Regions from separate parts of the Bradyrhizobium sp. HKCCYLRH1034 genome, predicted to be linked through region 2. Evidence: predicted binding sites of a transcription regulator. Region 2 holds the regulator's gene; the other holds the start of a gene.
The links. Region 2 encodes PhoB, which activates phosphate uptake and scavenging genes when phosphate is short. Its sites were predicted from a motif close to TGTCATNNANCTGTCAT; they were not measured.

Region 1: a site for PhoB is predicted at 2,090-2,106, ahead of ACQR0W_RS20090 (UDP-2,3-diacylglucosamine diphosphatase). Genes of this name have one in related genera too.

What each region holds. Positions count from the first base shown of each region.
Region 1 is NZ_JBNPUW010000008.1:43,947-47,831, forward strand. Features, by position in the region: gene ACQR0W_RS20080 (caspase family protein) at 1-206, shown strand, start outside; gene ACQR0W_RS20085 (threonine ammonia-lyase) at 217-1,206, opposite strand; gene ACQR0W_RS20090 (UDP-2,3-diacylglucosamine diphosphatase) at 1,254-2,066, opposite strand; gene pyk (pyruvate kinase) at 2,259-3,677, opposite strand; gene ACQR0W_RS20100 (tartrate dehydrogenase) at 3,833-3,885, opposite strand, start outside.
Region 2 is NZ_JBNPUW010000009.1:316,011-319,895, forward strand. Features, by position in the region: gene ACQR0W_RS22975 (HoxN/HupN/NixA family nickel/cobalt transporter) at 1-129, opposite strand, end outside; gene ACQR0W_RS22980 (trypsin-like serine protease) at 306-1,622, opposite strand; gene phoB (phosphate regulon transcriptional regulator PhoB) at 1,770-2,477, opposite strand; gene phoU (phosphate signaling complex protein PhoU) at 2,494-3,210, opposite strand; gene pstB (phosphate ABC transporter ATP-binding protein PstB) at 3,241-3,885, opposite strand, start outside.

The DNA.
Region 1 (3,885 bases), on a different contig from region 2:
GGCCATTCGACGCCCGCGAAGTGCGGCGTCCCTTCCCCGGCAATTCCGGACCGTTCAAGCCGAACATCAACGCGTCGCATCCGTCGATGGCGCGTGGCCAAGGCGGGATGCAGGGCGGCCCGGCGCGGAGCACGCCGCACGTCGCGCAGTCCGGACTGCGGATGGGCGGCGGGGGATTTGCAAAAGGCGGCCTCAGCTTTCACTGAGGCTTGATCGTCAGGCGATCAGCCTGGCGTAGAGCTCAGCATCGACATTGCCGCCGGACAAAACGATCACCACCGTCTTGCCCGCCACATCCAGCCGGCCGGCCAGCAATGCTGCAAGCCCGACCGAACCGCCGGGCTCGACCACGAGCTTCAGCTCCCGGAAGGCAAAGCCGACCGCGCGCCCCACCTCCTCATCCGAAGCCTCGACCGCGGCCGACAGCAGTTGGCTGTTGATGGCGAAGGTGATCTCGCCTGGAATCGCCGCCATCAGCGCGTCACAGATGGTCCGGCCCTTTGCGTCGTGCGCCTCGCGGTGGCCGGCCCGTAGCGAGCGCGCATGGTCGTCAAAACCCTTTGGCTCGGCCACGACCATCCGGGTGTTGGGAAAGCGCGCCTTGACCGCGGTCGAGACGCCGGCAAGCAGTCCACCGCCCGAAGCCGGGACGATCACCAGATCCGGCGACAGGCCGAGCGCCGCGAGATCTTCGGCGATTTCACGACCGACGGTGCCCTGCCCTGCGATGACGTAGGGATCGTCATAGGGCGGCACCACCGTCGAGCCGCGCTTTGCTGCGATGTCGCGCGCGATCGCTTCGCGGTCCTCGCGATCGCGATCATAGAGCACGACGTCGGCACCGAACGCCTTGGTGCGCTCGCGCTTGGCCGCTGGCGCATCCGAGGGCATCACGATCGTGGCGTCCATGCCCAGCAATGTGGCGGCATGGGCGACGCCCTGCGCATGATTGCCGGAGGAGAATGCGACGACGCCGTTGCCGCGCGCTGCTTGCGGGATCGACGCCAGTTTGTTGTAGGCGCCGCGGAACTTGAACGAGCCGGTCCGCTGCAGCACCTCCGGCTTCACGAAGACGTTCGCTTTGAACCGCTCGTTGAGCACGGGGGCTGGCAGCAGCGGAGTCCGCACGGCCACGGGCGCGAGGACGCGTGCCGCCGCCTCGATGTCGGCGGCGGTCACGGGCAGGATCGGGGAATGAGCTGTCATACCCCTATTTTACCGCGCCCGATTGCCGAGAGGCAAGGGAACCGGTGTCAGGCGGCGCGGGCGGCCAGCTGCGGAACCGGCGCGGGTTGCCGCTGCGGATCGGTCCAGGTCAGGATCTCGAAACGGCCGTCCTCGTGCTCGACCAGCGCCGTGCAGCTCTCGACCCAGTCGCCGCAATTCATGTAGCGAATGCCGTCCTGGTCGCGGATGACGGCGCAATGGATGTGGCCGCAGATCACGCCATCAGCGCCATGCCGCCGCGCCTCCGAGGCCAGCGCCGTCTCGAACGCGCCGATGTAGTTGACGGCGTTCTTGACCTTCTGCTTGGCCCATTGCGACAGCGACCAATAGGGAACGCCGAACATGCGACGGAAGAAGTTGACCAGACGGTTCATCTGGATGGCGAAGTCATAGGCCTTGTCGCCGAGATGGGCGAGCCAGCGCGCATTCTGCACGACCAGATCGAAGATGTCGCCGTGGATCACCAGATAGCGTTTGCCGTCGGTGCCGGTGTGCAAGATGTTCTCGACGACGTCGATGCCGCCGAAATGCGTGCCGTAATAACCGCGCAGGAACTCGTCGTGATTGCCGGGGACATAGACGATCTTGGCGCCCTTGCGCGCCTTGCGCAGCATCTTCTGCACCAGGTCGTTATGCGACTGCGGCCAATGCCAGCTCGATTTGAGCGCCCAGCCGTCGATGATGTCGCCGACCAGATAGATCGTGTCGGCATCATGGTGACGCAGGAAATCGACGAGGAGATTGGCCTGCGAGCCGCGGGCTCCGAGATGAACGTCCGAGATGAACAACGTCCGAAAGCGCCGAGCCGGGCTTTCTTCACCAGCAGTCTCAAGTCCCATGCGCGCCCACCTAACAGTCCCTGATGACACCGCGATGACGAAACGCCGCACCGGCAGAACCCATCCTGCCGGACCGCGACCGGACACCGCTCGTTTGACGACTCGCGATGTCCCTCGTCACTGCCCCGCGATACCAGCGGGGTGCGACAATCAGGCGACAGGCGGGCAGCGCGAACAGGGAAAATCAGCCTCCTATCTCGGCACGGTGACGACGCGCAGATTGTTGGTGGTGCCGGTCTGCGCGAACGGAATGCCGGCGACGACGACGAGCAGGTCGCCGGCTTCAGCGAACTCCTCCTGCACGGCGAAGAAGGTCGCGCGCTCGACCATCTCCTCGTAGCTCTTCACGTCCTGCGACAACACGCTGTGCGCGCCCCACAACAGGCACATGCGCCGCGAGGTGTCCTCATTCGGCGTGATCGCCAGAATCGGCAGGCTCGGCCGCTTGCGCGCAACGCGCGAGGCCGAGGTGCCGCTCGACGTATAGGCCACGATCGCCTTGGCGTGGATCGCCGAGGCGAGATCGGCCGCCGCGGTCGCCACCGCATGCGGCGCCGTCTGCTCCTCGCCCGGCTGCGTCGCCTCGACGATGGAGCGATACATCTTGTGGCCTTCGGTGGCCTTGATGATGCTGTCCATCATCGCCACGGCCTCGCGCGGATATTGCCCGCTGGCCGATTCCGCCGACAGCATCACCGCGTCGGCGCCGTCATAGATCGCGGTCGCGACGTCGGAGACCTCGGCGCGCGTCGGCGTCGGCGTCGCCACCATCGAATCCAGCATCTGCGTCGCGACGATCACCGGCTTCACAGCGAGCCGGCAGGCGCGGACCAGTTCCTTCTGCTTGCCCGGCACGTCCTCGTTGGGAATCTCGACGCCGAGATCGCCGCGCGCGACCATGATCGCGTCCGACAGCTGGATGATGTCGTCGATGCGCTCCAGCGCCGCCGGCTTCTCGATTTTGGACATGATGCCGGCGCGGCCATCGATCAGGCCCCTCGCCTCCAGCACGTCGGACGGCTTCTGCACGAAGGACAGCGCCACCCAGTCGACGCCGAGATCGAGCCCGAAGGCGAGATCGGAGCGGTCCTTGGCCGTCAGCGGCGACAGCTCCAGAATTGTGCCGGGCAGATTGACGCCCTTGTGATTGGAGATCGCGCCGCTGACGATCACCTTGGCTTCGATCCAGTCGTCGCCGAGGCCTGTCACACGAACGCGGACGCGGCCATCATCGATCAGAAGATCGTGACCGGGCGTGACCGCCGCAAAGATCTCCGGATGCGGCAGCGGAATCGACGTCTTGTCGCCCTCGGTGCCGTTGAGGACGAACCGAATCGTCTCGCCGGCTTCGACCTGGATCTTCTTATCGCGCAGAGTGCCGACGCGAATCTTAGGTCCCTGCAGATCCATCAAGATGCCGATCGGCCGCCGCACTTCCTTCTCGAGCGCGCGGATCGCGGCATGGACCTTGGCGTGATCGGCCTGCGTCCCGTGACTGAAATTGAGACGAAAGGTGTCCACACCGGCGAGGAACAGCGCTTTCAGCATCTCCGGAGAATTGCTCGCGGGACCGACAGTCGCGACGATCTTGGCTCGACGGTGACGACGCATGATGTGTCCTTTCTCCTTAAGCCGTGTCTCGCGTCTCTATGACACGCATGTGATTGGCATGCGCGGACGCAGCGGAAGCGCTGATATACGCCCCGCAGCGTCCATTGCAAGCGCGACACGGAACACGCCAGAATTGTGCAAGAGAACAGCACGCCTCAGGCGTTGGAGCCATGGATCGCGTCGATGACGGCGTCGGTCACCTGCTTGG
Region 2 (3,885 bases):
GAACGCCCAGGCCCAGGCGAGCGCGTTGGCGGCGACCAGCCCGCCGACGAGCGCAACGTTGCGGCCGGGCTGCGATCGCCACCACAGCAGCCGAGGGGCACGAGGATGATCAATTTGAACAATCGTCATACTCGGACTATAGCAAGAGCCAGGCCAGTTCGGTAAAGCCCCCCGCTGCAGGCAAAAGCTGCAGGAAAACGTGGGCGGCCCTTCCCGGATTGCCCTCTCGCTTGGCAACCCGCTATCCAGTCACGCACAGATCATGACCAGCGGCGGGACATCTTCTTCTCTCGCCCCTCCTTCGCTCACCGCGCCGAGGCACTCTGTGCCGCGATCTCGCGCCGCACGACCGCCTCGAACTGGCTCGCGGGGGCGGCGAACATCAGCCGGGTCTCCTCGTGGAACGCCGAGAAGATGCCGACCACGGCCGGCTGTCCGCCGACTTCGGCCATGATGGGGGAGCCCGAATAGCCGAAATTGGCGAGGCAATGCACCGTCAGCAGCATCCCGTCCTTGGTCATGCCGGCGCTGCAATTGCGCTGGCCGGTCGGCGAATAGCGCCGCTCCTGGCCATAGCCGATCTCGGAGATGGTTCCGGCCGTGGTCGCAGCCTGCAATTCCTCGCGCGTCAGCGCCCTGACCTCAACCGGCTTCGACGGCAGCGCGTCCTTCAGCACGATCAGCGCCCAATCGGCGGGCGAGCGGTCGAGCGACCACCTGTCGTGCCGGGTCGGGACGAAATCAGGCGCCACGATCAGCTTGTCGGCGACCGACGATGCCGCCGGCGTGCCCCTGTTCATGCCGGCCAGGAAGCGGACGTTGCCGGGGCTGACCTGCGCCACGCCGTTGAACACGCAATGCGCCGCGGTGAGCACGACGCGCGGCGCGACCAGCGTGCCGGTGCACCAGCCGCCGGTCGAGTATTGCGCGACGGTGACGACGCCGATCGACGACGCCGGCCACGAGGTGGGATCGACGACCTCGCCGATGTGGCGGTCGAGCCCGAGCAGTTGCTCCGGACGCGGAGCGGCGATGCCGGCCTCCGCCGATTCCGGCTTCGGCCGCCAGGCCGCAATGGCACTCTGAGCCTGGACGCGCTGCGGCTCGGTCAACTTGACCCGCTGCACGTCGCGGCCGGCCGATCGCACGCCGCTACGGCCCGCCATCACCAGCCAGGCATAGCCCTGCACGACGTCCTGTTTCACACCGCGGCCGTCGAGCAGCATCAGGCCGAGCATGTATTGGGACTGGGCGAAGCCCTGCGCCGCGGCGCGGCTGAACCAGCGGCCGGCTTCGCCGTAATTGCTCGCAACACCTTCGCCATTGACGTAGGCGATGCCGAGATAGTGCTGCGCGACGGCGAGCCCCTGATCGGCGGCCTTGCGGTACCACGCCAGCGCCTCGGCGGGGTTGCGCGGTTGGCCCCAGCCGAAGGCGTGCATGAAGCCGACGTCGAACTGCGCCCGCGCATCGCCCTTGGCGGCCAGCGGCAGCAGCCGTCGCATCGCCGCCGCATGCTGCCCGTTGCCTGCCGCCGCGACCGCGTCTTCGAGCTCGGCGGCCGTGGCGCCCGCCGCGCCGCCGAGCAGCACGGCAAGAGATATGATGATGGTCTTGATCAAGGGCGTCCGCTGGGACCGAAACATCGTGACGGGCCACGAAGCAGACACGATCAAGACGGCGGCGGCGTGGCGGAAAGCGGACCGCGATCTCCTCAATCGGGCCGCCTCGCGTCTCACACCTGCTGCGTCCTCACGCCCGATCGCCCCTTACACCTGCTCGCTCTTGGCGAAGCGATCATCGAGCGCATAACCGGCGCCGCGCACGGTGCGGATCGGGTCCTGCTCGCGGCCGGGATTGAGCAGCTTGCGCAGGCGGCCGATATGGACGTCGACGGTGCGCTCGTCGATGTAGATGTCGCGGCCCCAGACACTGTCGAGCAGCTGCTCGCGGCTGAACACGCGGCCGGGATGCTCCAGGAAGAACTCGAGCAGGCGGTATTCGGTCGGGCCGAGATCGATCGGCCTACCAGAGCGCGCCACGCGGCGCTTCTCGCGGTCGAGCTCGATGTCGCCATAGGACAGCACGGTCGCCAGCCGCTCCGGACTCGCCCGCCGCAGCAGGCCTTTCACCCGCGCCAGAAGCTCCGGCACCGAGAACGGCTTGACGATGTAGTCGTCGGCGCCGGTCGCGAGGCCGCGCACGCGCTCGCTCTCCTCGCCGCGTGCGGTGAGCATGATGATCGGCAACTGCCGGGTCTCGGTCCGCGCCCGCAGGCGGCGGCACAGCTCGATGCCGGACAGGCCCGGCAGCATCCAGTCGAGCACGACGAGATCGGGAACACGCTCCTTCAAGCGCGTGTCGGCTTCGTCGCCGCGCGCCACGGTCTCGACCTCGTAGCCTTCGGCCTCGAGGTTGTAGCGCAGCAGCGTCGTCAGCGCCTCCTCGTCCTCCACCACCAGAATTCGGGCGCCCATGTCTGAACCGTCTCTCTCAGTTGCCGGGGATCGTCGATGCGAAGCTCGTCATGTCGCCCTTCGGGCGCTTGTCCATGATCTGCTGGCCTTCGATCATATAGAACACCGTCTCGGCGATGTTGGTCGCATGATCGCCGATGCGCTCGATGTTCTTGGCGCAGAACATCAGGTGGATGCAGAACGAAATGTTGCGCGGATCCTCCATCATGTAGGTCAGGAGCTCGCGGAACAGCGAGGTGCAGATGGCATCGACTTCCTCATCGCCCTTCCACACCGTCATCGCCGCCGGCAAATCGTGCGCGGCATAGGCGTCCAGCACCGTCTTGACCTGCGACTGCACGAGATCGGTCATGTGCTCGAGCCCGCGGATCAGCTTCAGCGGATGGAAGTCGCTCTCCAGCGCCGCGACGCGCTTGCCGATGTTCTTGGCGAGGTCGCCGATGCGCTCCAGATCGGTCGCCACGCGCATCGCGCCGACGATCTCACGCAGGTCGACCGCCATCGGCTGTCGCCGGGCGATGGTAAGAACGGCGCGCTCCTCGATGATGCGTTGCAGCTTGTCGACCTCGGCGTCGGTGGCGACCACCTTCTGGCCGAGCGCGATGTCGCGCCGCACCAGCGCATCGACGGAATCGACGATCAGCCGCTCGGCGAGGCCGCCCATCTCCGATACCAGACGGGTGAGGTCCTGCAGATCGCTGTCGAACGCCTTGGCGGTATGTTCACTGGCCATGATGATCTCCTGAAGACAATGTCGTCGGCGTCAGCCGAACCGGCCGGTGATGTAATCCTGGGTCCGCCGATCACTCGGCGAGGTGAAGATCTTGCTGGTGTCGTCGAACTCGATCAGCTCGCCGAGATACATGAAGGCGGTCTTGTCGGAGACGCGCGCCGCCTGCTGCATGTTATGCGTCACGATGGCGATCGTATAGTTTTCGGCGAGTTCCTGGATCAGCTCCTCGACCTTGGCGGTCGAGATCGGATCGAGCGCCGAGCACGGCTCGTCGAACAGGATCACCTCCGGCCGGACCGCCACGGTACGCGCGATGCACAGCCGCTGCTGCTGGCCGCCTGACAGCGACAGGCCCGAAGCGTTGAGCTTGTCCTTGACCTCGTTCCACAGCGCGCCGCCGCGCAGCGCCTTCTCGACCCGGTCGTCCATCTCCGACTTGGAGATCTTCTCATAGAGCCGGATGCCGAAGGCGATGTTCTCGTAGATTGTCATCGGGAACGGCGTCGGCTTCTGGAACACCATGCCGACCCGGGCACGCAGCAGGTTCAGATCGAGCTTGGGATCGAGGATGTTGGTGTTGTCGAGCATCAGCTGCCCGGTCGCCCGCTGCCCCGGATAGAGATCGTACATCCGGTTGAAGATGCGCAGCAGCGTGGACTTGCCGCAGCCGGACGG